One region of the Pseudarthrobacter siccitolerans genome, then DNA from elsewhere that is predicted to be linked to it. Evidence: riboswitches for the same ligand, from Rfam matches in the RefSeq annotation. Region 1 holds a riboswitch; the other holds the start of a gene.
What was found. Region 1 has a riboswitch for glycine ahead of gcvP (aminomethyl-transferring glycine dehydrogenase). Riboswitches for the same ligand answer to the same signal wherever they lie in the genome.
Positions count from the first base shown of each region.

Region 2: linked by a shared signal. The riboswitch ahead of gcvP (aminomethyl-transferring glycine dehydrogenase) and the one ahead of gcvP (aminomethyl-transferring glycine dehydrogenase) in region 1 are both predicted to bind glycine.

Region 1 is NZ_JAUSXB010000001.1:2,048,944-2,063,853, reverse strand. It holds gene QFZ36_RS09695 (Na+/H+ antiporter) at 1-1,209, opposite strand, end outside; glycine riboswitch at 1,431-1,528, shown strand; glycine riboswitch at 1,530-1,637, shown strand; gene gcvP (aminomethyl-transferring glycine dehydrogenase) at 1,690-4,542, shown strand; gene gcvT (glycine cleavage system aminomethyltransferase GcvT) at 4,552-5,673, shown strand; gene gcvH (glycine cleavage system protein GcvH) at 6,006-6,389, shown strand; partial or broken gene glyA (serine hydroxymethyltransferase) at 6,407-7,717, shown strand; gene QFZ36_RS09670 (L-serine ammonia-lyase) at 7,811-9,238, shown strand; gene lipA (lipoyl synthase) at 9,253-10,260, shown strand; gene QFZ36_RS09660 (methylenetetrahydrofolate reductase) at 10,320-11,165, shown strand; gene cycA (D-serine/D-alanine/glycine transporter) at 11,155-12,645, shown strand; gene purU (formyltetrahydrofolate deformylase) at 12,642-13,574, shown strand; gene QFZ36_RS09645 (hypothetical protein) at 13,581-13,799, shown strand; gene QFZ36_RS09640 (hypothetical protein) at 13,907-14,143, shown strand; gene QFZ36_RS09635 (hypothetical protein) at 14,186-14,338, shown strand; gene QFZ36_RS09630 (universal stress protein) at 14,588-14,910, opposite strand, start outside.
Region 2 is NZ_JAUSXB010000001.1:3,652,172-3,667,081, reverse strand. It holds gene gcvP (aminomethyl-transferring glycine dehydrogenase) at 1-1,475, opposite strand, end outside; glycine riboswitch at 1,514-1,652, opposite strand; glycine riboswitch at 1,654-1,752, opposite strand; gene QFZ36_RS17120 (TetR/AcrR family transcriptional regulator) at 1,844-2,383, opposite strand; gene QFZ36_RS17115 (MFS transporter) at 2,451-4,031, shown strand; gene QFZ36_RS17110 (Dps family protein) at 4,132-4,611, opposite strand; gene QFZ36_RS17105 (nitrilase-related carbon-nitrogen hydrolase) at 4,826-5,854, shown strand; gene QFZ36_RS17100 (agmatine deiminase family protein) at 5,896-6,921, shown strand; gene QFZ36_RS17095 (APC family permease) at 6,918-8,471, shown strand; gene QFZ36_RS17090 (AMIN-like domain-containing (lipo)protein) at 8,574-9,122, opposite strand; gene QFZ36_RS17085 (DUF4193 domain-containing protein) at 9,399-9,701, opposite strand; gene QFZ36_RS17080 (hypothetical protein) at 9,794-9,997, opposite strand; gene QFZ36_RS17075 (FAD-binding oxidoreductase) at 10,187-11,608, shown strand; tRNA gene QFZ36_RS17070 (tRNA-Thr) at 11,645-11,718, opposite strand; gene QFZ36_RS17065 (DsbA family protein) at 11,876-12,763, opposite strand; gene QFZ36_RS17060 (alpha,alpha-trehalose-phosphate synthase (UDP-forming)) at 12,943-14,445, shown strand; gene otsB (trehalose-phosphatase) at 14,435-14,910, shown strand, end outside.

The DNA.
Region 1 (14,910 bases):
CACCCTGAGGACGCGGACCAGCGCCGGGAGGGTGAAGCCCTGCAGCGTCAGCGTGCCGCCGACCACCACGAGGGCAGCGAGGATCAGCACCGAACGGTGCTCCAGGTCCTCGGGCAGCACCAGCACCGCCGCGAGGGTGACCACCCCCCGCATCCCGGCCCAGGAAACGATCGCCGGGAACTGCCAGGGCGGCGACGGATCGCTGCGCCGCACGGCCGGAATCAGGCGGGGCAGGTACGTCGCCGGGAACACCCACACCGGCCGGAGCACCAGCACCGCCAGCAGAATCACAGCGCAACCCGCCCAGATCCTTGCGGCACCAAGGGAATCGTCCTGGACGCCCTCGACGATCGTCCGCACCTGCAGCCCGATCAGCAGGAAAACCGAGTTCTCGAGCAGGAACTGCACGGTGTTCCAGTTGCTGCGCTGGCTCAGCCGGGCGGCACCGTTGGGCATCGAAGGCGCTTTGGTGCCCATCACGAGCCCTGTAACGACGACGGCGAGGACGCCCGAAGCGTGGATCGCTTCCGCCGGGAGGTATGCCACCAAGGGGGCCACCAGGGACGTGGAGGTGTTGATCGCGACGTTCCGGATGCGCTTGCGAAGCATAGTCAGGACGTAGGCAGCGGCGATGCCCACCACCAGCCCGCCGCCCACGGCGAGCAGGAAGTCCCCGGCGATCTCCGCCGCGGACACGGACCCCGCGATGGCGGCGATGGCGGCCCGGAGGCAAATCAATGCCGTGGCGTCATTGACCAGTGATTCGCCCTCCAGGATGGTGACAATCCTGCGCGGCATCCCCACCTTCCGGGCGATGGAGGTAGCAGCCACGGCATCCGGCGGTGCCAGGACCGCACCCAAGGCGAATGCGGCGGCCAGCGGAATCTCCGGGAACAGCCACCAGACCACCAGGCCCACCGTGATGGTCCCGAAGATGACGTAACCAACCGAGAGCAGTCCAATGGCCCGGCGGTTGGAGCGGAAATCGAACAGGGAAGTCCGCAGCGCCGCGGCATACAGCAGCGGCGGCAACAGTCCCACCAGGACCACTTCCGGGTTCAGTTCAATGTCCGGAACGAACGGGAGGAAGGAACCGATCACACCCGCCAGCACCAGCAGCAGCGGAACCGAAATGTTGAGTTTCCGGCTCAACGCGCTTCCGGCGCAGACCACCGCGACGAGAACCAGAAGTCCCAGTGCGATTTCCATTCGGCCATTGTCTCAGGCCCGAGGAGCGCAGGCACAGGAGGGGGCGGAGCCTCGCGGCACTTTGGTGAGACGGCGCCGGCGGCACGGCGCGCCGTCGTCCGTCCGCGAATGAAGCATCCCGGGTGCGGGTAGGATTTCAGACCTATCGGACGGTAATTTTGCATCCAGCCACCCAACCCTGTAAGGTGTGAGCCGTGTCACCCACCAGTGGCACATGCTTATGATCTGCGGCGGGAGAGTCCTGCCGGTACGTTCTGCAGGCGCCGTAGGAGCAAATCCTCCCCAGGAATCTCTCAGGCCCACGTACCGCCGCGGCAAGGCAACTCTGGAAAGCAGTCCGGGCAACCGGGCTCACCGACGGTGCAAGTGGCGTCCTGCGAAACGGCAGGGCAACGCAAAACTCTCAGGTCCAATACAGAGCGGGGAGGAACCCGAATCAACGTGGTGCTTAGGCGCCACCTGAATTATGGAGTTCCTCTTATGACGGTTCAATCGTCCCCCAGCACCTTCGCAGACCGCCATATCGGCGCGCGCCGCCAGTCGGACATCGACACCATGCTTAAGGCCGTCGGCTACGACAACCTTGACGGCCTGGTCGACAGCGCGGTCCCCGATTCCATCCGCCAGGACAAGCCCCTCACCCTCGAGAACGCCCTGAGCGAAGTCCAGGTCCTCGCCGAGCTCCGCAAGCTGGCGGGCAAGAACAAGATGGCCGTGCAGATGATCGGCCAGGGCTACTACGACACCGTGACCCCGCCGGTGATCCGCCGCAACATCCTCGAAGCCCCCGCCTGGTACACCGCCTACACCCCCTACCAGCCCGAAATCTCGCAGGGCCGGCTCGAGGCGCTGCTCAACTTCCAGACCATGGTCCAGGACCTCACCGCGCTCCCGGTGGCCAATGCCTCCCTCCTGGACGAAGCCACCGCCGTCGCCGAAGCCGTGCTCCTGATGCGCCGCGCCAACAAGAACAAGACGGCGAAGGACGGCAAGACCGTCCTCGACGCCGACCTCCTCCCGCAGACCATCGCCATTGTGCTGGGCCGCGCCGAAGCACTGGGCTTCGAGGTGGAAATCGCCGACCTCACCAACGGACTGCCCGACGGCGACGTCAACGGTGTGGTCCTCCAGCAGCCGGGCGTCTCCGGCCGGGTCTGGGACCAGTCGGCCGTCATCGCCGAAGCCAAGGACCGGGGTGCCCTGGTCACCGTCGCCGCCGACCTCCTGGCGCTCACCCTGATCACGCCGCCGGGCGAGCAGGGCGCGGACATCGCCGTCGGCTCCACCCAGCGTTTTGGCGTGCCGTTGTTCTTTGGGGGACCGCACGCCGCCTACATGGCCGTCCGCGACGGCATGGAACGGACCCTTCCCGGCCGCATCGTGGGCGTTTCCAAGGACAACGCCGGCGTCCCCGCCTACCGGCTTGCCCTCCAGACCCGCGAGCAGCACATCCGCCGAGAGAAGGCCACGTCCAACATCTGCACCGCGCAGGCACTGCTGGCCATCGTCTCGTCCTTCTACGCCGTTTACCACGGCCCTGACGGGCTGAAGGCGATCGCCGAAACCGTCCACAACAACGCCCGCGCCCTCGCCGCTACGCTGAAGATCGCCGGCCGCGAACTGGTGTCCGACACCTTCTTCGACACCATCACTGTCCGCGTACCCGGCAAGGCCGCCAAGGTGATCACCGCCGCCGAAGCCCGCGGCATCAACCTGCGCCTCATCGATGCGGACACAGTTGGCGTGTCAGTCGATGAAACCACGACGCCGGAGGTCCTCTCCGCAGTGGTCGTCGCCTTTGGCGCCGGTCCCGTTGTGGAGGCCGCCGGGTTCGAGCTGCCCGAGACGGTACTGCGCACCTCCACCTACCTGCAGCACCCGGTATTCAACACCCACCGCTCCGAAACCCAGCTCCTGCGCTACATCCGCCGCCTCTCGGACCGCGACCTGGCGCTGGACCGCACAATGATCCCGCTGGGCTCCTGCACTATGAAGCTCAACGCCACCGCCGAGATGGAAGCCATCTCCTGGCCGGAATTCGCGTCCATCCATCCGTTCGCGCCGGATTCCCAGACTGCCGGCTGGCGTGAACTCATTTCCGGACTCGAATCCGACCTTGCCGAAATCACCGGCTACGACCAGGTGTCCATCCAGCCCAATGCCGGCTCGCAGGGCGAGCTCGCCGGCCTGCTGGCAATCCGCGGCTACCACCACTCCCGCGGTGACCAGCAGCGCAACGTCTGCCTGATCCCGGCTTCGGCGCACGGCACCAACGCCGCTTCGGCTGTCCTCGCGGGCATGAAGGTTGTTGTGGTGGCTACCGCTGCCGACGGCACGATTGACCACGCCGACCTGCAGGCCAAGATCGAGGCCCACAAGGACGTCCTCTCGGCCATCATGATCACGTACCCCTCCACCCACGGTGTGTACGATTCCGACGTCCGCGAGGTGTGCGGCGCCACCCACGCAGCCGGCGGCCAGGTGTACGTTGACGGCGCGAACCTGAACGCCCTCGTTGGCCTCGCCCAGCCGGGCAAGTTCGGCGGCGACGTGTCCCACCTGAACCTGCACAAGACCTTCTGCATCCCGCACGGTGGTGGGGGACCGGGCGTCGGACCGGTTGCTGCTAAGGCACACCTCGCGCCGTTCATGCCGAGCGATGCCAACAAGGCCGCGCACGAGGCCGGGCACGGGGTTGCGATATCTGCTTCACGCTTCGGTTCCGCCGGCGTGCTGCCGATCTCGTGGGCGTACGTGAAGCTGATGGGCGGCCAGGGACTCACCGAAGCCACCAAGTCAGCTCTGCTCGCGGCAAACTACGTTGCGGCCCGGCTGGACGAGCACTTCCCGGTCCTCTACACCGGCGAGAGCGGTCTGGTTGCGCACGAGTGCATCCTGGACCTGCGCGAACTGACGGCCAAGACCGGCGTCACCGCCGAGGACGTAGCCAAGCGCCTGATCGACTTCGGCTTCCACGCCCCCACGCTGTCCTTCCCGGTCGCGGGCACCCTCATGGTGGAGCCCACCGAGTCCGAGGACCTCGCGGAGATCGACCGCTTCATCGAAGCCATGATCACCATCCGCCGGGAAATCGACCAGGTGGCCGCCGGCGACTTCGCCGTGGAGAACTCCCCGCTGCGGAATGCACCCCACACGGCAGCCGCCGTCGTTTCCTCCGACTGGAACCAGATGTACCCGCGCGAGCAGGCCGCCTTCCCCGTTTCCTCGCTGCGGCAGGACAAGTACTTCCCGCCGGTCGGCCGCATCGACGGCGCAGCAGGGGACCGCAACCTGGTCTGCTCCTGCCCGCCGCTCACCGAGTTCGAAAACTAAGGACTTCCGATGACTGAGAACTACACCGCGCTGTACGAGCAGCACAAAATTGCCGGCGCTTCCTTCACCGACTTCGGTGGCTGGCAGATGCCGCTGAAGTACAGCTCCGAACTGGCCGAACATCACGCCGTCCGCAACGCTGCCGGCCTGTTCGACCTCTCCCACATGGGCGAAGTCTGGGTCACTGGCCCCGACGCCGGAGCTTTCCTGGACTATGCCCTTGCCGGCAAGCTGTCCGCCGTGGCCGTGGGCAAGGCCAAATACTCGCTGATCTGCCAGGAAGACGGCGGCATCATCGACGACCTCATCTCCTACCGCCGGGGCGAACAGAAGTACCTCGTGGTCCCTAACGCCGGCAACGCTGCGGTGGTTGCCGCCGCATTGGCCGAACGGGCCGCCAACTTCGACGTCCGCGTGGAAGACGTGTCCGCTGAGACCTCCCTCATCGCAGTCCAGGGACCGAACGCCGAAGCCATCCTCCTGACGCTGGTCCCCGCCGAACAGCATGTGCTGGTGACCGAGCTGAAGTACTACGCGGCTGTCGAGGTGGAGATAAACGGGCAGGAACTGCTGCTGGCCCGCACCGGTTACACCGGCGAAGACGGCTTCGAGATCTACATTCCCAACGAGGATGCTGCCGGCCTGTGGGAGGCCCTGCTGGAAGTTGGTTCTGATCACGGGCTCATTCCCGCCGGGCTCGCGTGCCGCGACTCGCTCCGCCTCGAAGCGGGCATGCCGCTCTACGGCAACGAGCTTTCCCGCTCGGGCAACCCCTACGCCGCTGGCCTGGGCCCGGTTGTCTCGCTCAAGAAGGAATCGGACTTCGTGGGCAAGGCAGTGCTTGCCGAGCTCAAGGAATTGGGCGCCGGTTCCACCTCCGGCCGCAAGCTCGTGGGCCTCAAGGGCCTGGGCCGCCGCGCCGGACGCAGCCACTACCCGGTCCTCAAGGACGGCAACGCTGTAGGCGAGGTGACCTCCGGCCAGCCGAGCCCGACCCTCGGTTACCCGATCGCCCTGGCCTATGTCGACGTCGAACACTCAGAACCCGGCACCGCCCTGGACATCGACCTCCGCGGCAAGGCAGAGCCCTTCGAAGTCGTCGACCTCCCGTTCTACAAGCGCACCAAATAGGCTTCGGGTCGGCTTCGGACCGGCAGACCGGACTTTTCACGCGTGCTGCTCCTTCGTCGCTTTGACGCACGCTTTCGAAAAGCCCGGCTCCGCCGGCCCTCGAGGCTCGCTCACCCTTCGCGCGTTATCCGAACGCTCCATCACTTACCGCACGTTTTGAGCGAACGCCCCATCACTTACCGCACGTTTTGAGCGAACGCCCCATCACTTACCGCACGTTTTGAGCGAACGCGCCATCACTTACCGCACGTTTTGAGCGAACGCCCCATCACTTACTGCACGTTTTGAGCGAACGCCCCAACACTTTCAAACACGAACCTAAGGAAAGAATCATGAGCAAAGTTGTTGCTGAACTGAAGTACTCCGCCGAGCATGAGTGGGTTGCTGCTGATGGATCCGGGCCTACCGGCGTCGGAATCTCTGCTGTGGCCGCGGATGCGCTGGGCGACATCGTGTACGTGGACCTGCCCGAGGTGGGCTCCACAGTGACCGCGGGGGAAACCTGCGGCGAAGTGGAATCCACTAAGTCCGTCTCGGACCTCTACGCCCCCGTCACCGGCGAAGTGGTGGAGATCAACGAGGAAGTGGTCTCCGACCCCGCCTTGATCAACAACGACCCCTACGGCGCCGGCTGGCTCTTCAAGGTGGCCGTCACCGAAGAGGGTCCGCTGATGTCCGCTGAAGAGTACGCGGCAGCCAACGGCGGCGAACTGTGAGCGCCGCGGCCGCAGGCATGAGCACAGTTACCGCATTCGAGCAGGTCGTTTCCCCGTCCCTGGACGCGGACTTGTCCACTCTGGACCCGGAGATCGCCGCGAAGATCGACGACGAACTCAGCCGCCAGCGCGACGGCCTGGAGATGATCGCCTCCGAGAACCACACTGCCGTCGCCGTGATGCAGGCGCAGGGCTCGGTGCTGACCAACAAGTACGCCGAGGGCTACCCGGGCAAGCGCTACTACGGCGGCTGCGAGCACGTGGACGTCATCGAACAGCTCGCCATTGACCGGATCAAGGCGCTCTTCGGCGCGGAATTCGCCAACGTGCAGCCGCACTCCGGCGCGCAGGCCAACGCCTCGGTGATGCACGCGCTGATCAAGCCGGGCGACACCATCATGGGCCTCAACCTTGCCCACGGCGGCCACCTCACGCACGGCATGAAGATCAACTTCTCCGGCAAGCTCTACAACGTGGTGCCGTACGGCGTCCGCGAGGACACCCACACCGTGGACATGGCCGAGGTGGAGCGCCTTGCCCAGGAGCACAAGCCCGCGCTGATCGTTGCCGGCTGGTCCGCCTACGCCCGCCAGCTGGACTTCGCCGAGTTCCGCCGCATCGCGGACTCCGTTGGCGCCTACCTGATGGTGGACATGGCCCACTTCGCAGGCCTCGTGGCCGCCGGCCTGCACCCGTCGCCGGTGCCGCACGCGCACGTCACCACGTCCACCACGCACAAGACCCTCGCCGGTCCGCGCGGCGGGATCATCCTGACGGACGACGCCGACATCGCCAAGAAGATCAACTCGGCTGTGTTCCCGGGCCAGCAGGGCGGCCCGCTGGAGCACGTCATTGCCGGCAAGGCCGTGGCCTTCAAGATCGCAGCGTCCGCCGAGTTCAAGGAACGCCAGGAGCGCGTCCTGGCCGGCGCCCGCATCCTCGCCGAGCGCCTGGTCCAACCGGACGTCACCAGCAAGGGCATCAGTGTGATCTCCGGCGGCACCGATGTGCACCTGGTCCTCGTGGACCTGCGCAACTGCGAACTCGACGGGCAGCAGGCCGAGGACCGCCTCGCGGCGATCGACATCACGGTCAACCGCAACGCCGTCCCGTTCGACCCGCGTCCGCCGATGGTCACCTCCGGCCTGCGCATCGGCACCCCGGCCCTGGCCACCCGCGGGTTCGGCGAGGACGCCTTCCGCGAGGTTGCGGACATCATCGCCGAAGCATTAACGGCCGACGCCGGCACAGACCTTACCGGCCTGCGTCACCGCGTAGAGGCCCTAGCCAAGGCCCACCCCCTCTACCCAGGCGTAGCGAACCTCAGCTGTTCGGCAGGGTTTCGACAGGTTCAACCACCGGTGGTTGAACCTGTCGAAACCCCTCAACCACCGACCCCCTCCTAGTTAGGAACCACGCACATGGCTGTTGGAGTCTTTGACCTTTTCTCAATCGGGATTGGGCCCTCTAGTTCCCATACTGTGGGGCCGATGCGGGCTGCTGCCGTTTATGCGGAGGAGCTCAAGGGCCTCGGCAAGCTGGCGGACGTGGCGTCGCTGCGGGTGGACCTGTACGGCTCGCTCGCGGCGACCGGCCACGGGCACGGCACCATGACGGCCATCCTGCTGGGGCTGGAGGGTTTCCATCCGGAGCAGATCCTGCCGGAGGAGGTGGAGGAGCGGCTGGCTGCGATCGCCGAGACCGGGATCCTGCAGCTCGCTGGTGCCGTGCCCCTGCCCTACGGGGTGAAGGACATGGTGCTGCGCCCGCTGACCGTCCTGCCGCGGCATACCAACGGCATGACCTTCACAGTGTCCGATGCCGGTGGCCAAGTGCTGCACACTGCCACGTTCTTTTCGGTGGGCGGCGGGTTTATCGTCCGTGAGGGTGAGGAGGACGCCGCGCAGCAGGAGCTGGAGGAATCGAAGAAGGAACTGCCGCTCCCGTTCCGCACCGCCGCCGAATTGCTGGAGCACTGCCGGGAAACCGGGCTGGGTATCAGCGACGTGATGCGTGTCAACGAGGAGGACAGCCGCACCCCGGAGGAGATCCGCGAGGGCCTGCTGCACATCTACTCCGTCATGGAGGGCTGCGTGGCCACCAGCCTGAAGCGCGAAGGCGTGCTGCCCGGGGGGCTGAAGGTCCGCCGTCGTGCGCCGGACTGGTACGACCGGCTGAAGAAGGAAAGTTCACGGCCGGACGCTGAGGGCCAGGACCAGGAGTTCCACGACCCGAGGTATTGGCAGGAGTGGGTTAACTTGATCGCCCTGGCGGTCAATGAGGAGAACGCCTCGGGCGGCCGGGTGGTCACCGCTCCCACGAACGGGGCCGCTGGGATTATTCCGGCGGTGCTGTACTACGCGCTGCACTTTGCCCCGGGGATGGAGAATGCCAGCCAGGAGGACCGCGACGACGTGGTGGTCAGGTTCCTGCTCGCTGCCGGCGCCGTCGGGGTGCTTTACAAGGAGCAGGCGTCCATTTCCGGTGCTGAGGTGGGCTGCCAGGGCGAGGTGGGCTCGGCGTCGTCCATGGCAGCGGCCGGACTGGCCGAGGTGATGGGCGGAACCCCTGCCCAGGTGGAGAACGCCGCGGAGATCGCGATGGAGCACAACCTGGGCCTGACGTGCGATCCGATCGGCGGGCTGGTGCAGGTGCCCTGCATCGAACGGAACGCGATCGCTGCGGCGAAGGCGATCAACGCTGCGAAGATGGCCCTCTGGGGCGACGGCTCCCACCGGGTCTCGCTCGATGAAGTGATCGTGACCATGCGCGAGACCGGCAAGGACATGAGCTCCAAATACAAGGAAACGGCCATGGGCGGCCTCGCCGTCAACGTCGTCGAATGCTGAAAGAAGAGAACCACATGACATTGGCACCTGAAGGCCGGAAGCTTTTGCGCGTTGAACAGCGCAACTCGGCTGTCCCGGTGGAGCGCAAGCCGGAGTGGATCAAGGCCAAGGTCCAGATGGGCCCGGAATTCGTCGGGTTGAAGAACCTGGTGAAGAAGGAAGGCCTGCACACGGTGTGCGAGGAGGCCGGCTGCCCCAACATCTTTGAGTGCTGGGAGGACAAGGAAGCCACGTTCCTGATCGGCGGCTCCGAGTGCACCCGGCGGTGTGATTTCTGCCAGATCGATACCGGCAAACCCTCCCCGGTGGACCGGTTCGAACCGACCAAGGTGGCAAGGTCCGTGCAGGCCATGCAGTTGCGCTACGCCACCGTCACCGGGGTGGCCAGGGACGACCTCGAGGACGAGGGTGTGTGGCTGTACGCAGAGACGGTCCGGAAGATCCATGAGCTGAACCCCGGCACCGGGGTGGAGCTGTTGATCCCGGACTTCTCCGGCAAACCCGAACACATCGCCGCGATCTGCGATTCCAAGCCCGAGGTGTTCGCCCACAACGTGGAGACGGTGCCGAGGATTTTCAAGCGGATCCGGCCGGCGTTCCGGTACGACCGGTCCCTGGATGTGATCACGCAGGGCCGGAACCTGGGCATGGTGACCAAGTCCAACCTGATCCTGGGCATGGGCGAAACCCGCGAAGAGATTTCCGAGGCGCTGCGGGACCTGCACGAGGCCGGGTGCGACCTGATCACCATCACCCAGTACCTGCGCCCGTCCGAGCGGCACCTGCCGGTGGACCGGTGGGTCAAGCCGCAGGAGTTCGTGGACCTGCAGCAGGAAGCGGACGAGATCGGCTTCCTTGGGGTGATGTCCGGCCCGCTGGTCCGTTCCTCCTACCGCGCCGGCCGGCTCTGGGCCACCGCGATGCGGAAGAAAGGCTGGGAGATCCCCGCCGAACTCGCCCACATCGAGTCCTCCGGCAGCACCCGCCAGGAAGCCAGCTCCCTTTTGGCCGCAACGGCGTGATGGCCCCGGCCTCCGGCCAGATCTGATGACCAATACCTGATGAACAGACAGGACCAATGATGTTCCCCATCAGAATCGAAATCATCCCTACAGAGGGAATCGTTGAGCAGGTCCAGGCCCTGGTGCCCAAGACCACCACGCTTAGCGTGACGTGCCTGCCGCACCACGGCATCGAGCGGACCATGCGCACCGCGGTGGAGCTGAGCGACGCCGGCTACACCGTGGTGCCACATCTCGCCGCCCGCAGCCTCCGCAGCCGCGCCGAGCTCACCGAGATCGTCCGCGTCTGCGATGCGGCGGGTATCCGCGAAGTCTTCGTTATTGGGGGAGACCGGAAAGAGCCTGCCGGTGTCTATGACTCGGCGCTTCCGGTCCTCGAGGACATCGCGCAGTACAGCGGCGGGATGATGCGGGTGGGTGTCGCGGGGTACCCGGAGGGCCATCCGCTGGTTAGCCCGGTGGACCTGCTCGACGGTCTTTTGGCTAAGCAGCACCTGGCCATGCACGTGGTCACCCAGATGTGCTTCTCCGCCGGGAAAATCCATGACTTCGCGGCGCTCCTGCGCCGTGAAGGCGTCCACCTGCCCCTGTGGGCGGGCGTGGCCGGGTCCGTCCCGCGGACCAAACTGGTGGCACTGGCCGGGCAGATCGGCGTCGGAAGTTCCCTCAAGTTCCTCAGCCGCAAGGGCCCGCTGGCCCGCAAACTCCTGTCCGGCGACCGCTACTCGCCGGACAGCCTGATCGCCGGCCTCGAAAGCCAGCCCGGCAACATCGCTGGTATCCATCTTTACAGCTTCAACAGCCTTGATTCCATGCCCGGCAATTCCTTTCCTGCCGGGCCGGACCAGGCGTCCACTTCAGCACTCCAGGCAGCATTGATTCGAGGAGCAGCACGTGACAACTAAACCTGTAATTTCCCGCCAGGAGCCGCACCTTGAGCGGCAGCTCACCAACAGGCACATCCAGCTGATCGCCATAGGCGGCGCCATCGGCACGGGCCTGTTCATGGGCTCTGGCAAAACCATCTCCGCGGCCGGACCGTCTGTCATTTTCGTCTACATGATCATCGGCTTCATGCTGTTCTTCGTCATGCGGGCCATGGGTGAACTGCTGCTGAGCAACCTGAACTACAAATCCTTCAGCGACTTCGCTGCAGACCTCCTGGGCCCCTGGGCGGGCTTTTTCACCGGCTGGACCTACTGGTTCTGCTGGGTGATCACCGGAATCGCCGACGTGATCGCGATCGCCGGCTACTCCAAGGAACTCTGGCCGGGACTGCCGCTCTGGATCCCGGGCCTGGCCACCATAGCCATCCTGCTGTTCCTGAACCTGGTGACCGTCAAGGCCTTCGGCGAAACCGAGTTCTGGTTCGCACTGATCAAGATCATTGCCATCGCCGCGCTGATCATCGTGGGCATGTTCATGATCTTCACGGGCTTCCAGTCCGACGCCGGCCCTGCCGCCTTCACGAACCTGTGGAGCCACGGCGGATTCTTCCCGAACGAGTTCATGGGTTTTGTGGCCGGCTTCCAGATTGCGGTGTTCGCGTTTGTGGGCATTGAGCTGGTGGGTACCACGGCTGCCGAAGCGAAGGACCCGGAAAAGAACCTGCCCAAGGCCATCAACTCCATTCCCATCCGTGTCCTCCTGTTCTACGTGGGCGCCCTCATCATCCTGATGTCCGTCACCCCGTGGACCCAGTTCCAGGCCGGCCACAGCCCGTTCATCGCCATGTTTTCCCTGGCCGGCCTAGGCGCCGCCGCCACCGTGGTGAACCTGGTGGTCCTCAGCTCGGCCATGTCTTCGGCCAACTCCGGCATCTACTCCACCTCCCGCATGGTCTACGGGCTGGCACAGGAAGGGGACGCGCCGTCGGTCTTCCGCCGGCTGTCCAACCGGAAGGTGCCGCAGAACGCGTTGTTCCTCTCCTGCGTGCTGCTGCTCTCCGGCGTGGTGCTGATGTACGCAGGCCAGGACATCGGCAAGGCCTTCGACATGGTGACCACCGTGTCCGCCGTCTGCTTTGTGTTCGTCTGGTCTATCATCCTGGCCAGCTACCTGGCGTTCCGCCGCCGCCGCCCGCACCTGCACGCTGCCTCGAAGTACCGGATGCCCGGCGGGATCCCGATGGTCTGGACGGTGTTCGCGTTCTTCGCCTTCGTCCTGTGGGCGCTGACCACGCAGCCGGACACGCTGGTTGCCCTTCTGGTCACCCCTGTGTGGTTCATCCTGCTCGGCGCCGCGTGGCTGGTGCTGCGCCGCCGGCCCGCGCACGTAGCCCGCTACGAGACGTTCAAGTCGGAGCTGGCGCAGGATATGGACACCGAGGCGTCCGCTATCGGGCGTGACCTGGACGGTGCAGTGAAAGACGGGGTGAAGAAGTGACCACGGCAGTCGAAACGACAGCCCCCGCGGCAGGTGACTCGACGGCGGAGCCCGTTGCCGCCGTCGAGCATGTTCTGACGGTTGACTGTGCGGAGTCGCCGGGGATTGTGCACGCAGTCTCGGCGTTCCTGCTGGAACGCGGCTGCGACATCATCGACATCAAGCAGTATGGCGACAAGGCGCAGGGGCACTTCTTTATGCGGGTGCACTTCGCTTCGGAACCGTCCGTGTCAGGTACCGGGCAGCAGCCCGGCACCGAGGACCTGCGCCGCGACTTCGGGCCGGTGGGGGAGAAGTGGCAGATGAACTGGCAGCTGGAGCCGCATGGCCGGAAGCGCCGGGTGCTGGTGATGGTGTCCAGGATGGGCCACTGCCTCAACGATCTGCTGTTCCGGGCACGCACAGGCGATATCCCGGTGGAGATCGTCGCCGTCGTCTCCAACCACCGGGACCAGGAGGGCCTGGTCCAGTGGCACGGCATTCCGTTCTTCCATGTTCCGGTCACCTCCAGCACGAAGGCTGACGCGGAGGCCCGGCTGCTGGAACTCGTGGATACGTTCGACGTGGAACTCGTGGTCCTGGCCCGGTACATGCAGGTGCTCAGTGACGAGCTCTCCGCCAAGCTTGCCGGCCGGACCATCAACATCCACCACTCGTTCCTGCCCAGCTTCAAGGGCGCCAAGCCCTACCACCAGGCCTACGAACGCGGCGTCAAGACGGTGGGCGCTACGGCTCACTATGTCAACGCCGAACTCGATGAGGGCCCGATCATCTCGCAGCAGGTGATCGAGGTGGACCACACATACACGGCCGATGACCTGGTGGCGGTGGGCCGGGACGCCGAGTGCGTGGCCCTCCGGAATGCTGTCCGCTGGCACTGCGAGGGGCGCATCCTGCTGCTGGGCAACCGCACGGTCATCCTGCGGTAGGCGCAAATGGAACCGACTGCAGTGCACAGCTGGCGGCGCGTCTCCTGGAACGCCTTGCCGCCCGGGCAGTGGGTGCGGCTTTCACGGGACGGCCAGCCCCTCGGCTGCGGGGTGGTTGACGGCGCCACCCCTGACGGCTCCGTCATCTGGGTGGTCATGGACGGCTGGCCTGAGCGGCGGATGTTCCACCGGCAGGACTTCGTCAAGGTGGAGATCAAAGGCTAGGCATTTCGAACGGGGAGCCGACGACGGCGGGAGGTCCCGCCGTCGTCCGCTTGCCTTTAAGCCGTTCCCGTCATTGACCGACCGCCGCCGACCGGCAACGATGAAGTATGACTGACCAAGCTGATACCGGTGCCCCTTTTGACGACGACAGCGTAGAGGAGGTTGACGCCGTGGAGACCGCGGAAAGTATTGCCGAAGACGTCAAGGATGAAATCCGCCTGGGCCACGTGCAGGACGACGTAACCCACGTGCTGGAGGAGCGGTTCGAGGAGGCCGGCATCGACCTGCGCCCCGAAGCCGTGGACGACCTAGCCGAGGAAATTGAGCGGGACGTGTCCAGCTAACGCTTGGCGCGGGCTGTCCCCTCGGTGGCCTAAGCTTCCCCTATGGGACTAATCATCACACTGCTTATCATTTGGCTCGTTCTGTCCGTACTGGGCTTCGTGATCAAGGGCCTGCTGTGGCTGGCGATCATCGGCCTGGTCCTGTTTGTGGCCACCGCTGTATGGGGCTGGCTGAAGCGGAGAACCAGCGTCTGACGCCGCCCGGCCAGAAGACCGTGCGGGCCGGAAACGGCAGGCAACAACCTGGATCAGTGCGCTGGCCGTGTTGGGCGCATGGCTCCCGTCCTTAACTGCGCGGGAGCAATACCAATGATCCAGGTGGCCCGCACCCTTACTTAAAGCAAGCGGACGACGGCGGGAGGTCCCGTCGTCGTCCGCTTGCTTTATTTAAGCCGCTTGCTTTAAAAGCCCGCTTGGCTCTAAAGCCGCTTGCCGCGCGGGCCGCTAGTCGTCGTAGGTGTTGGCGATGTAGACGTCGCAGGGGGCGTTGTGCGCCACACTGTTGGCGACGCTGCCCAGGAGCCGGCCGATGCCGCGCATCCTGCGGTTGCCCACCACGATGACCTTCGCGTCCAGGCGGATGGCTTCCTTGATCAGGGCATCAGCCGGTTTGCCGCGGGCGGCCGAGTGGGTGATCTCCACACGTTGTCCCGATGTACCCAAACCGTTCGCTACGATTTCGGCGCTGTCCGCGTTGGAAATCCGCACCTTGTCCGACCCTACGCCGAAGGTCTCGGCGCTCTCGGTCTCGAAGGCGGTCACCACGT
Region 2 (14,910 bases), 1.6 Mb from region 1:
GACCGGTGGGTGTTGAACACCGGGTGCTGCAGGAAGTCGGAGGAACGCTCGACGGCGGCGTCCAGGCCAAACGCGTCCGTAACCTCGGCCAGCCGGGCACCAAAGGCTTCAAGGACGGCGTCGACAATGGTCGGCGTCGTGGTTTCATCGGTGGAGAAGCCCACCGTGTCCGCGTCGATGCTGCGCAGGTTGATGCCCCGGGCCTCAGCGCCTGCGACGATGCCTGCGGCCTTGCCCGGAACGGAGACCGTGACGGTGTCGAAGAAGCTGGTGTGCAGGACGTCGAAGCCGGCGGCCTTCAGGGAGGTGGCGAGCGTCGCGGCATGGGCGTGGGCGGACCGGGCGATAGCCTTCAGGCCCTCGGGGCCATGGTACACGGCGTACATTGAGGCCACGATGGCCAGGAGCGCCTGGGCCGTGCAGATGTTGGAGGTGGCCTTCTCGCGGCGGATGTGCTGCTCGCGGGTCTGCAGGGCAAGGCGGTAGGCCGGGACGCCCGCGGAGTCCTTGGAGACACCCACCAGTCGGCCGGGCATGGAGCGTTCCAGGCCTTTCTGCACGGCCATGTAGGCTGCGTGCGGGCCGCCGTAGAACAGCGGGACGCCGAAGCGCTGCGCCGATCCGACGGCGATGTCCGCGCCCTGCTCGCCCGGAGGAGTGATGAGGGTCAGCGCGAGGAGGTCCGCGGCGACGGTGACAAGTGCGCCGCGCTCCTTGGCGTTGGCAATCACTGCGCTGTGGTCGAATACCCGGCCGGAGGCGCCGGGCTGCTGGAGCACCACGCCGTTGATGACGCCGTCGGGAAGGCCTTGGGTGAGGTCAGCGACCTCCACCTCGAAGCCCAGCGCCTCGGCGCGGCCCTTGACGATGGCAATGGTCTGCGGCAGGCAGTCGGCATCCAGCACCGTCTTGCCGTCGTGCGCCTCTTTGTTCTTGTTCGCCCGGCGCATCATCAGCACGGCCTCGGCCACTGCCGTGGCTTCGTCCAGCAGGGAGGCGTTGGCGATGGGCAGGCCAACGAGGTCCTGGACCATGGTCTGGAAGTTCAGCAGCGCTTCGAGGCGGCCCTGGGAGATCTCGGGCTGGTAGGGCGTGTAGGCGGTGTACCAGGCCGGACCCTCAAGGATGTTGCGGCGGATCACCGGCGGCGTCACCGTGTCGTAATAACCCTGGCCAATCATCTGCACCGCGGTCTTGTTCTTCGCGGCCAGCCTGCGAAGTTCGGCGAGCGCCTCCACCTCGCTCAGGGCGCCAGCCAGTTCCAGTGCCGAATCCTGGCGGATGTCCTTGGGCACCGCGGTGTCAACCAGTGCGTCCACGGTGTCGTAGCCCACGGCTTTGAGCATGGTGTCGACGTCAGCCTGGCGGCGGGCGCCAATGTGACGGTCAACAAAGGTGGCAGCCGGCGCAGTGGCGGCCGGAGCGACGGGGGCCGGGGAGGCGGGGGCCGGAGAAACAGTCACGAGGAACTCCATAACTAAGGCGGCGAAGGGTACGCCACATCGATTCGGGTCCTCCCCGCTCTGTAACTGGACCTGAGAGTTTCCGCGGTGCCTGCTTTCGCCGGCCCCGCTTGCACCGTCGGTGAGCACGGCAGTCCAAGTATCCGGGACCGGATACCGGGGCGGACAGCGTGCTGCTTTCCAGAGGTGCCTCGCCGCGGCGGTACATGGGCCTGTGAGATTCCTGGGGAGGTATTGCTCCTACGGCGCCTGCTTGTACCTTCTGGCAGAACTCTCCCGCCGCAGATCAAAGGCTATTCATTTGGGTTGTCACGGGAGCCCGGAGGCGGCCCGTACATTGACCAATTCTCCTATGCCGCCAGCCGTGGAGCAAATGGCTGCTAGCCCCTGAGCCGCTCGACGGCGGCCAGGAGTTCGTCCACCTCGGCCTGCCGGTTGCCGGCCTTTCCGGACGGCCCGCTCTCCCACATGGCGTTGAAGTACAGCCCGTCCCCCATGTACAGCACGGCCTTTGCCATTGCCGGGCCCACATCCCTGCCGATGAGCTCCAGCCATTGCCGCTGGATGGCGGCGAAGCGGCGGCGGGCCTCCTCGTGGGCCACTTCAGCGAGGCGCGTGGCGGCCACGAAGGACCTGTCCATGGGGGTGTCGGACCAGAGCGATGACCGGATGAAATAGGCCGCCGCGCCTTCGGGCGCGGATTCCATGACGCCCAGATCCTCCCCCGCCAGGCGGTCCAGCCGCTCAAGGGTCGCCGCGATCAGCGCCTCCTTGTTGGGGAAGTGGTACAGCAGCCCGCCTTTGGAGACACCTGCCCGTTTCGCCACCGCGTCCAGGGTGGCGGCGCGCTCCCCCACGTCGATCAGGAGTTCTTCAAAGGCATCGAGGACTGCATCTCGCGCAACGGGTTTTCTGGCCATGGTTCCAATCATGCATTGTCCGGATCCCGTTTCTTAACTGTACCGTCTGGACGGTATAGTTAATTGGATGACCGCTTTCTCCACCCCGCAGCAGGACCGAACCACACTGAAGGCCCCGGCAGCCCGCCACCCTGATTTAACCCGGGGCACCTGGCGCGACTGGCTTGCCCTGGGACTGCTGATGTTCCCGGTCCTGCTCGTCGCCGTCGACAACACAGCCCTGACGTTTGCCCTGCCGGCGATTGCCCGGGCCCTAGGCACCTCCGGCGTGGAACTTCTGTGGATCGTGGACGCCTACCCGCTGGTGCTGGCGGGACTGCTCGTTGCCATGGGGAGCCTGGGCGACCGGATCGGACGGCGCCGGCTCCTGATCATCGGCAGCATCGGCTTCGCGGCAGTGTCAGCCGCAACGGCATTCGCCCCCACTGCCGGCTGGCTGATAGCGGGCCGGGCCGCCCTGGGTTTCTTCGGCGCGATGCTGATGCCCTCCACACTGTCCCTGATCCGCAACATCTTCCCGGACCCCAACCGCCGCCGGCTGGCAATCGCCATCTGGGCGGCCGGGTTTTCCGGCGGCGCGGCCCTCGGGCCGATCTTCGGCGGGTGGCTCGTGGAACAATTTTGGTGGGGAGCGGTGCTCCTGGTGGCGGTGCCCATCATGTTGCCGCTGCTGGCTTTCGGCCCGGCGTTCATTCCGGAATCCCGGGACCCCTCGCCGGGCAGGGTGGACGCGCCGAGTATCCTGCTCTCGCTGCTGACCATGGTGCCGGTGGTCTACGGCATCAAGGAATACGCCACCAAGGGACCGGCACCCCTGGCCCTGGGAAGCATAGCCTTCGGACTGGCCATGGGCGCCGCGTTCGTCCGCCGGCAACAGCGGCTGGACAGCCCCTTGCTGGACATGTCCCTGTTCCAAAACCGGGTGTTCAGCACGGCCATCACGGCGAACGTCCTTGCCCTGTTCTCCTTCAACGGCTTTATCCTCTTCCTGGCCCAGCACCTGCAACTCCTCGAAGGCATGTCCCCTTCGGCCGCAGGAATGGCCATGATTCCGGCGCTGCTGGCTACCGTGGCGGCAGGCCTGGCGGTGGTGCCCCTGGTCCGCAAGGTCCGTCCCGGCTTTGTGGTGGCAGCCGGACTCGGCATGAGCGCCGGCGGGTACAGCCTGGTGACTTTCGGGAGCCATTCCAACGGGCCGGCGCTCCTGCTCGCAGCGCTGCTGGTCCTGGCGCTGGGCGTGGGGACGGCGGAGACCATCTCCAATGACCTCATCCTGGGCAGCGTGCCGGCGGAAAAATCCGGTGCGGCATCGGCTATCTCTGAGACGGGGTACGAGGTGGGCGCCCTGCTGGGCACCGCGGTGCTGGGCTCGATCCTCACGGCCTCCTACCAGCACAACCTGCATCTGCCGGCCGGCGTCGCGGAAGCTGCCGGCGGCCAGGGCACCGCCCATGCCGGCGAGACTCTGGCCGGAGCCATGGACCTGGCAGCGGGACTGCCTGCTCCCCTGGCGGATGCCGTCCGGCAGGCCGCCGGCTCAGCCTTCGACTCGGGTGTGCACGTCACTGCGGCGATCGGGCTGGTGCTGATGGCGACGGCGGCAGTACTTGCCGCCGTCGTCCTGCGGCAAGTGCCCAAGGCCGGATAAGGCAGCACGCCGCCTGAATACTTCCCGGCAAAACGCAGCGCCCGGGTCCGGACAGGAAGTCCGGAGCCGGGCGCTGGATAGCTACGTGCGCCGGAACGGGCTACTGCGCGTCCGGGGCGGTGACGCTCGCGGTGGCCTTCATGGTCTCGGCATTGACCATCCATGCGAACTGCTCGAGTTTGGCAATGAACTCGTGCAGGAGGTCCGCCGTCGTGGGATCCTCCTCGTCCACCTCGTCATGGACCTTGCGCATGGTGCCTACCGCAGCCTCAAGGGCGGCAACAATGCGCTCGATGGCGTCCTTGGTACTGATGAGGCCCTCGGGAAAAGGAGCGAGGCTGGTGGATTCAGCCACGGTGGAACTGCGCCCGTCCGGCAGGGCGTGCAGTGCCCGCATCCGCTCGGCAGCATCATCGGCAAACTGGCGGGCGGCGTCCACGATCTCATCCAACTGCAGGTGAAGGTCACGGAAGTTGGTTCCCACGATGTTCCAGTGGGCCTGCTTGCCCTGGATGTGCAGTTCGATCAGGTCCGCGAGCACAGCCTGCAGGTTGTTGGTCAGTGTCGGTGAAGCTTTCATGCATCCTCCTCGATTGGTCCAGTAATCCCGACGCTACCAGCCCTTCATCGAGCAACAGAGGGGCGTACGGCAATTTCTCAGTGAGCTTACTAACTCCCCATCAGCCGACATAAAAGAACGTGATTCATATTTCCCCTTGCATCCGCGCCCGTCGCACCTCATACTAAATGAACGTCATTCATTTAGTGACCGTCGTCTCACTGGAGTAGCAAACATGATTGAAATTTCCTGCCTCGGCGCACCCGCTTCCCTGGCCCGGACAACGCCGTCCGCCCGGCCCTCCCTGCGCGTCGGCGTGGTCCAGCACCGGTGGCAAGCGGACAGCGCCGCCGTCGAGGCCGAACTGGACGAGGGCATCGGCCGGGCCGCACGGCTGGGAGCCTCCGTGGTCTTCCTGCCGGAGTTGACGCTTTCGCGCTACCCGGCAGACACCCGCCCGCACAACGACCCGTCCGAAGGCCCCACCCGAACCCGGCCCTCGGACACCGCCGAAGACCTGCTCACCGGCCCCACCTTCCGTTTCGCCGCCGATGCTGCCCGCCGCCACGGAGTATCCGTGCATGCGTCCCTGTACCAGCGCGCGGGAGACCCGGACGGCACGGACGACGGCCTGGGCTTGAACACCGCCATCCTGGTCTCCCCTGAAGGAGAGCTCCTGGCCCGGACGCACAAGCTCCACATCCCCGTCACCGCCGGATACTACGAGGACAAGTTCTTCCGCCAGGGACCGGCCGCCGCCGACGCCTATGAAGTCCACGCTCCCGCGGAACTTGGCGGCGCCCGGCTGGGAATGCCCACCTGCTGGGACGAATGGTTCCCCGAGGTCGCACGGCTGTACTCCCTGGGCGGGGCGGAAATCCTGGTCTACCCCACCGCGATCGGCTCCGAACCGGACCACCCGGACTTCGACACCCAGCCGCTGTGGCAGCAGGTCATCGTGGGCAACGGCATTGCCAACGGCCTGTTCATGATCGCCCCGAACCGGTGGGGCAGCGAAGGGACCCTGAACTTCTACGGCTCGTCCTTCATCTCCGATCCCTACGGCCGGATCCTTGCCCAAGCGCCGCGGGACGAGTCCGCGGTCCTCGTGGCCGACCTCGACCTGGACCAGCGGAAGGACTGGCTGACCCTGTTCCCGTTCCTGGCCACCCGCCGCCCGGACACCTACGCCCGCCTCACCGAACCCGTCCGCCCGAACGAACTCCTGGGCGGCGAGCGCGGCTTCGCAGAGGCCTGCTCATGACCGCGCTGCAGCAGGCCGCAGCCAGCACCGGGCAGTGGCGGATGCCTGCCGAAACTGCCCGCCAGGAGCGGCTGTGGATGGCTTTCCCGGCTGGCGGCTACACGCTCGGCGAATCCGCGGAGGCCGCCCATGCTGCCAGGTCCACCTGGGCTGCCGTGGCGAACGCCGCCGTCGAGTTCCAGCCGGTCACCATGGTGGTGGATCCCGACGACGTCGGCACGGCCGCCGCCTACCTGCACCCTGACGTTGAGGTGCTCGCCGCCCCGCTGAATGATGCATGGATGCGCGACATCGGGCCCACGTTCGTCCTGGACGGCGACGGCCGGCTCGGTGCCGTGGACTGGGTGTTCAACGGCTGGGGCGGCCAGGACTGGGCGCAGTGGGACAAGGACGCGCTGATCGCCGGCGAGGTGGCCGGCCGCTCCGCAGCCCGGCACATCGTGTCAGCACTGGTCAACGAGGGCGGCGGCATCCAGGTGGACGGCCAGGGAACGGTGCTGGTGACGGAAACCGTGCAGCTGGATCCCGGACGCAATCCGGACCTCAGCCGGGCCGACGTCGAGCGGGAACTTGCCCGCACCATCGGCGCCACCCATGTGGTGTGGCTGCCGCGCGGCCTGACCCGGGACTCGGAGCGGTTCGGCACCCGCGGCCACGTGGATATTGTGGCCGCGATCCCCTCGCCCGGCACGCTCCTGGTCCACTCCCAGGAAAACCCGGAACACCCCGATTTCGAGGTCTCCCGGGAAATCATCGACTTCCTCCGGGGCACCACCGACGCCGCCGGCCGGCAGTGGAAGATCATCGAGGTCCCCGCCCCCGAAACCCTGCGGGACGATGAGGGCTTTGTGGACTACAGCTACATCAATCACGTGGTGGTCAACGGCGGCGTCATCGCCTGCAGCTTCAACGACCCCCAGGACGACAAGGCCCTGCAGATCCTGGCGGAGGCCTACCCCGGACGGCGTATTGTCGCCATCGACGCGCGCAAGCTTTTTGCCCGCGGCGGGGGGATCCACTGCATCACCCAACAGCAGCCCGCTGCCTCCCAGAAAGTGGTGTCATGACAGAAACCATCCGCACCGGTACCCCCGCCGCAGGCGGGCATGCCTCCGGCACCGCCCACGGCATTAGCCCCAAGGGCCTGAAGGGCGGGCAGCTGGGACTCCTCGCCGTCGTCGTCCTTGGTATTTCCACCATCGCCCCGGCCTACACGCTCACCAGCGCGCTGGGCCCCACCGTCAACGAAGCAGGGCTGCAACTGCCCGTCATCTTCCTCATTGGGTTCATCCCGATGATCCTGGTGTCCCTGGCCTACCGGGAGCTCAACGCCGACTCCCCGGACAGCGGCACCACCTTCACGTGGGTCACCAAAGCGTTCGGCCCCTGGGTGGGCTGGATGGGCGGATGGGGCCTCCTCGCAGCCAACATCATCGTCCTGTCCAACCTGGCCGGGGTCGCCGTCGACTTCTTCTACCTCTTCCTCTCCCAGCTCACCGGTTCACCCGAACTGGCTGACCTCGCAGCCAACAAGCCGCTGAACGTGCTCACCTGCTTCGTGTTCGTGGCCCTTGCAGTGTGGGTCAGCTACCGCGGCCTGCACACCACCAAAGTGGTGCAGTACGGCCTGGTGGGGTTCCAGCTGCTGGTGCTGGGCCTGTTCGTGGGCATGGCGTTCGCCAACTGGTCCGCGTCTGAAACGGCGATCCCGTTCAGCTGGGACTGGTTCGACGTCACCAAGATCGAAACCTTCGGCCAGATCGCCGCCGGCATCTCCCTGTCCATCTTTGTGTACTGGGGCTGGGACGTCTGCCTGACGGTCAACGAGGAAACCGCCAACGGCAAGAAGACCGCCGGCGTGGCCGGCACCCTGACGGCTGTCATCGTCCTGGCCATCTACCTCCTGGTCAGCATCGCCACCATGATGTTCGCCGGCGTGGGTGATACCGGCAACGGCCTGAACAACGTCGAAAACCACGAGAACATCTTCACGGCACTGGCCTCGCCCATCATGGGACCGTTCGCCATCCTGATGTCCCTCGCCGTGCTCTCCAGCTCCGCGGCTTCCCTGCAGTCCACGTTCATGTCGCCATCGAGGAGCCTGCTGGCCATGGCCCACTACGGGGCGCTGCCGGAACCGTTCAGCCGCGTGAGCAAGCGCTTTGCGACACCGGGCTACGCCACCATCGCGGCCGGCATCCTGTCCGCGGGGTTCTACGCGGTGATGCACGTGCTCAGCGAAAACGTCCTGAACGACACCATCCTGGCCCTGGGCCTGATGATCTGCTTCTACTACGGCCTCACCGCACTGGCCTGCACCTGGTACTTCCGCCACAGCCTGTTCAACAGCGTGCGCCACTTCGTGCTCCGGCTGGTTTGCCCGGTGGTGGGCGGCGTGGGCCTGTTCGTGGTGTTCGCCCAGACCGCCGTGGACAGCCTGGCGCCGGAGTTCGGCAGTGGTTCCGAGGTCTTCGGCGTGGGCCTGGTGTTCATCCTGGGCATCGGCATCCTGGCCTTGGGCGCCGTCGTCATGCTCGTCATGTCCCGCACGCACCCCGGCTTTTTCCGCGGCGAGACCCTGAAGCAGGACACCCCGGCCCTGGTGGTGCCGGAATAGGGCCTAGCAAGCGCACGGAAAAAGGTGCCGCATCCCGGATCAGCGGGGTGCGGCACCCTTTTTTGCGGTTACCGCTGCACGGTTGTCGCCGTGCAGTGATCGTCACCAGAAGTGGGCCACGTCCACTATCAGCCGGGACCCCGAACCCGGGCCGTCCAGTGTCAGGACCCGGAACGGCAGCCGGGCGCGGACGCCCATACCGATACTGGTGTAACCCTCGAAGCTTCCGGCGTAGACCACCTGCCGGAAGGTCTGGTAGCCGGCCACGTTGGACAGCTCGGCCTTGGCGGCGGGGTTGTAGGTGACGTTGCCGTTCTGGTCGTAGGAGGGTGCGTTCACGGTGACCTGCAGGCGAGCATTGCCCTGCACCGGAATGGTGAAGCCGGAGCCGTCCTGGACGATGTCCGGGACGTAGCGGACGGTGTAGCCCTTGACGGGGCCGTTGAGGTCGACCACCATCCGGTCGAAGCAGTAATGCTGCCCCGTGCGGACGTTGGTGACGGAGGCGGTGCTCAGATCCGGCCCGGTTTTGGCCAGGGATCCCCATGTGAGACCGCAATACGATGTGGCTGCCGAGGCGGGCCCCGGTGCCAGGATTCCCAGCCCGACGGCCGCGAGGAGCGCCGTGAGCCAGAGGAGGAGCTTTTTCATTGTGGGTGCCATCCAGAGGAAGTGGTGCGGTTGGATAGCTCAAGCGTAGGAGTGTCAGGTGCCCGAAACGAGGGTTGTAGCCGCTTCGGCGCGCAACCGTAAGGAACACCGGATCCGTGTCACGCGGCTGTAAATCCAGGGGCCATTTGCGGCTGTCCTTAACCGTTCCGGTGCCGTTTCTGGACCCGGCCGTTATGCCGGATAACGGCGCGGCGGAAAGACGAAACAGCGCCGGTCACCCGAAGGGGTGGCCGGCGCTGTCTTGCCCTTGAAGTTTCAGCCTTCGCACTCGCGGCAGTACTTCATGCCGTTCTTCTCGCGGGCCACCTGAGAGCGGTGGCGGACCAGGAAGCACGATGAGCAGGTGAATTCGTCTGACTGCTCGGGAACAACGATGACCGTCAGTTCCTCGTTGGAAAGATCGGCGCCGGGCAGGTCAATGCCCTCGGCCGTGTCGTTTTCGTCAACGTCGATAACCGCGGTCTGGGCGTTGCCGCCGCGGGAGGCCTGGAGGGCTTCGAGTGAGTCGCCGGGAGACTCTTCTTCTTGCTTGCGTGGAGCATCGTAATCGGTAGCCATAGCGTGTTCACTTTCGTTGCTGCACAGCGCCATTTCAGGCACCTCAGTGAAGCAGTTTAGGTCATAATGCCCTTACCCGCGCAATAGTGTGCTCAACCGGACAATCCAGCCTCTTGTGATGCGGTTTCTGAGTGCTTTCCGCGGGCCTGATCCGCCCCCGCCGCCACTCCGCTGAGCGCCGGCAGCCACCCCCAACGGGTGGCATCGGCCATAGCGTCGGCCGCCTGTCCGGGGGTCTCGTAGTAGAAGGCATCCGCCAGCCAGGTCCGGACTCGGGCGGGAAATCGGGTTGTCATGCCTGCGAGGCTACGCAGCCATTGTTGTGGGTGCGTTTCGTCCTGGTCTCGCCCAGATTAATCCGGTGCGGTAATACCCGGGTGGGCTCCTGCAAAAAGAAGTTGTTGACCCGTTCAAGGGCCACTCCTAAACTCAGGCATCGGTATTCCCGGTGGATTCTTTTCGCCCTTGATCTGGAAGTATCAGCGATGGCCACTGTTCATGAACACCAGGCGGAACCTGAGCTCCAGCAGTCCCTGCACGAGTTGCGCGGGCGGCTGCAGGGATCGTTGATCGAGCCGCAAGATGCCCAGTATGAGGAAGCCCGTGCGGTATGGAACGGCATGATCGACCTGCGTCCGCGTGCCATCGCAAGGGCAGGGGCCGTAGCGGACATCGACGTCGTCCTGGAGAGCGCGCGGCGCACAGGCCTCGCCCTGGCCGTCCGCGGCGGCGGGCACAACATCGCCGGCCACGGCACTGTGGAAGGCGGCCTGGTCCTGGACCTGGGATCGCACCGGGGCGTTAGCGTCGACGCCGAAAGCCGGCTTGTTGCCGTCGAACCCGGAGCGACCCTTGGGGACGTGGACCGGGCCACCGCCGCGCATGGCCTGGCAGTACCCCTAGGGGTCATCAGTGGAACGGGAGTGGCAGGACTCACCTTGGGCGGCGGGGTGGGCTGGCTGACCCGGAGCGGAGGCTTGAGCCTGGACAACCTGGACGCTGTGGAGGTGGTCACTCCCGCCGGGGAGCATGTCCGCGCCAGCGCCCAGGAGAACCCGGAGTTGTTCTGGGGAGTGCGCGGCGGCGGCGGAAACTTCGGCGTGGTGTCCTCCTTTACCTTCCGCGCCCTCGCGTTGCCGGCCGCGCCGTTGGGTGGGAATCTCTTCTACCGCCCGGACAACTGGCGCCATGCCCTTCTCGCTTTCGATGCGTGGACCAGGGATCTGCCCGACGAGATGAACTCCATCATCTCGTTCGTGGTACTCCCACCAGAGTTCGGCATGGGCAGCGAGCCCTGGATGAGCATTGGATTTGCGTGGGTAGCCGAAGACCACCAGGCAGGTCTGCGGCTCGTGGACCAGCTCCGCGTCGCTGCTCCGCCGGACGGCGAGGAGGTGGGACCGACGTCGTGGCCGGACTGGCAAAGCGTTATGGACGCCGTGTTCCCCAAGGGTTCACGCGGCTACTGGAAGAACCTTTCGTTCTCCCGCCTGGACGAGGAGGTGGTGGATGTTGTGGTTGGCTTCGCTTCCGGGCTGGCATGGGAGGGAACGGGCATCGATATCCATCACCTGGAGGGCGTGTTCGGGCGGGTGCCGGAAGACGCCACGGCGTTCCCGAACAGGTCCGCGCGGTACTGGCTCAACGTCTACGGATTCTGGCGCGATCCCGCCGAAGACGAACGGCTCACAGCATTCGCCCGCAAAGCCTACGCGGTGATGCAGCCGTTCGCGGAGCAGGGCGAATACGTCAACTTCCTGGGGGCGGAGCTGGGAGTGCAGGCGCCGGACGCCGCGCGCAGCGCCTACGGACAGGAAAAGTACCAGCGCCTCGTGGCCCTTAAGGACCGCTACGATCCGCAGAATCTCCTGCGCCTGAACCACAACATAGCGCCGTCGGGCGGTTAGCAGGCCGGGCAGGGCCGGGATCGGGCAAAAAAATAGAGCCCCCTGTCGGATTCGAACCGACGACCCCCGCTTTACAAGAGCGGTGCTCTGGCCAACTGAGCTAAGGAGGCGTGCCCTTGCGGGCGGGCGCCTGAACGACGCTAGATAAGGTTAGCCCAAGTCCTCCCGGTGGTAAAAACGCCGGCCTCGTTGGCGGTCAAGACAGGGGGGCCAAAGGAAAGAGCCCGCCTCCGGAATTGATCCGGAGGCGGGCCCTGTACAGAACCCTTAGGCCTTGGCGTCGATCGCGGCCTGGAGGAACTCGGGGAACGGGGTCTGGGCGCTGGCGCCCTTGCCCCACTGCCTGCCTTCCACAAAGACGCTCGGCGTGCCGGTGACTCCGATCGCTGAGGCCTCCTTGGTGGTGAACTTTACGAAGGGCCGGTAGGTCTTTTCGTCCACACAGCTGTTGATGTCAACGCCGATGTCCGAGGCCATGCTCTTGAGCTTGTCGTCTGAGAGCCCTGCGCCGCCTTCTGCAGGCTGGTTGGCGAAGAGTGCGTCCACAAACTCCGCGTACTTCTCCGGCGATTCGTTCACAACACAGGCGGCGGCGTTGGCTGCCCGCGACGAGTAGTTCGTGGTGGAGCGGCTGTCGAGGAATCCGAGCGCGCGGTATTCGACCGTAATCTTGCCTTCGTTGCGCAGGGACGTGAGCTGTTCGTTGTACTGGGCCTCGAAATTCTTGCAGACCGGGCAGATGAAGTCGATGTAGAGGACAACCTTCACCGGTTTGCCTGCTTCGGCCTCGGCGCCCGGAGCCACCACTTCGGCCGGCGCAGCCTGCGGGGGTTCGCCAACAGCGGCTGCGTCAACCGTGGCAGGGTCCAGCTTGGCAACTTCCGTGTTGGCCAGCAGCGTAACGCCGCCGTGGGCGTTGCCGTTGGCCGGCGTCGGGCCTTGGTCGGCAACCGGTCCGTTCTGCTTCATCGACGTGGTGACAACCAGTGCCACCACCACCAGGATGGCCACCACGGCAGCCACAATCCCCCACCCGATCAGCAGCTTGTTGCGCTTGTCCTTTTTCAGCTGCTCTTCGCGGATCAGCCGCGCTTTCTCGCGGGCGTCCGCGGTGCGCTCAGCCTTGGACTTACGTACTTCGTTTGCGGGGCTCATGTGTTCCTTGGGTCGATCGACGAGGGGGACCATTTCGTGGCAACCCCCTCATTTTAGGGGAGAAATCTGAGAGCTTGCTGGTTCAAGTATTCTTACGGGCCGGCCAAAAGACGAATAGCACCGAAGATTCCCTCCCGTTAGGGTGGGCTAAGAGGCACAAGCAACCCCAGGGGGCCGCAATGCAAACACCTGTCCAGGAAAATTCCGCCGCCGCAGCCGCACCAGGCGCCGCCGGCGCGGGCGAAAGCGCGGAGACCAAGTATGACTTCATGGTGGTCTCGAACAGGCTGCCCGTGGACCGCGTCGCTCCCGGCGAAAACGGCGACGACGGCTCCGGGTGGCGGCGATCCCCCGGCGGACTGGTGACGGCGCTGGCACCCATGATGACCAAGACCGACGGCGCCTGGGTGGGCTGGCACGGCGCCCCCGACGAGACCGTGGAACCCTTCAGCCACGGCGGCATGGACCTGGTGCCCGTCCAGCTCAGCGCGGACGACGTCGAGCTTTACTACGAAGGCTTCTCCAACGCCACCCTTTGGCCGCTTTACCATGACGTGATCGCCCCGCCGGAGTTCCACCGCACCTGGTGGGACGCCTACCGCATGGTGAACAAAAGGTTCGCCGACGCCGTCGTACGCCATGCCGACGACGGCGCGACGGTATGGATCCAGGACTACCAGCTGCAGCTGGTGCCGCGGATGCTCCGGGAAGCGCGGCCCGACCTCAAGATCGGCTTCTTCAACCACATCCCCTTCCCCCCGCCCGAGATCTTCGCCCAGCTGCCCTGGCGCCAGGCCATCATCGATGGCCTCCTCGGTGCTGACCTGGTGGGCTTCCAGCGGCCCAGCGACGCAGGCAACTTCATGCGCTCGGCCCGCCGCTTCCTGGGCGCCAGCGTCAAGCAGCAGCAGGTGCACGTCAAGGGCCAGGACGGGGAAATCACCCACATCGCCAGGGCCCAGGCGTTCCCCATTTCCATCGACGTGCGGCAGATCAGCGAGCTGGCCGCCAAACCGGAAATCATTGAGCGGGCACGGCAGATCCGCCAGGACCTCGGAAATCCGAAAACCATCCTGCTGGGTGTGGACCGCCTGGACTACACCAAGGGCATCCGGCACCGGCTGAAGGCGTTCGAGGAACTCCTGGCCGACGGCAAGCTGTCCGTCAGCGACGCCACCCTGATCCAGGTGGCCAGCCCCAGCCGTGAACGCGTTGAGCAGTACCGGCTCCTCCGTGAAGAGGTGGAGGGCACGGTGGGCCACATCAACGGTACCTACGACACCCTGGAGAACACGGCCGTCCGCTACCTGCACCACAGCTACCCGGTGGAGGAAATGGTGGCCCTGTACCTGGCGGCCGACGTCATGCTGGTCACCGCACTGCGGGACGGCATGAACCTGGTGGCCAAGGAATACGTCACGGCGCGCACCAACAACGACGGCGCGCTGGTGCTCAGCGAGTTCGCCGGCGCAGCGGACCAGCTCAAGCAGGCCCTGCTGATGAACCCGCACGACATCGACGGCCTGAAAAATGCCATCATGCGCGCCGTCGAGATGTCCCCCCGGGATGCGTCGCGGCGGATGCGGGCCATGCGGAAACAGATCCTGGAGCACGACGTGGACCACTGGTCCGCGGACTTCCTGCAGGCGTTGAAGGAGAAAGTGGTCCGCGATGACACGTGAGAACCGGACCGGAAACGGCAAGCTGGCGCTGACGCCGGAGCTCCGCCAAGCCATCCGCGCCATCGCCCGGACAGACCACCTGCTGGTGGCGATGGACTTTGACGGAACCATGGCGCCCATCGTGGGGCATGCCGACGACGCGCGGCCGCTTCCCCGGGCGGCCACAGCTTTCGCCGGGCTCGCCGTGCTGCCGCGCACGACGACGGCACTCATCTCCGGGCGCGCCCTCGCCAGCCTGCGCCAGGTCGCTTCGCCACCGGTGGACACACTCCTGATCGGCAGCCACGGGGCAGAAGCGTGGCTCGGCCCCGGGTCGGCCGGGCTGACGCTGGAAGATGAGCAGAAAGCACTCCTCGCCGAGGTGCGCAGCATCCTCGCCGACATTGTTGCGGAAGCGCCGGGCACCATGCTGGAGGACAAGCCGGCGGGCGTGGTGCTGCACACCCGCCAGGCCGCGGACGACGT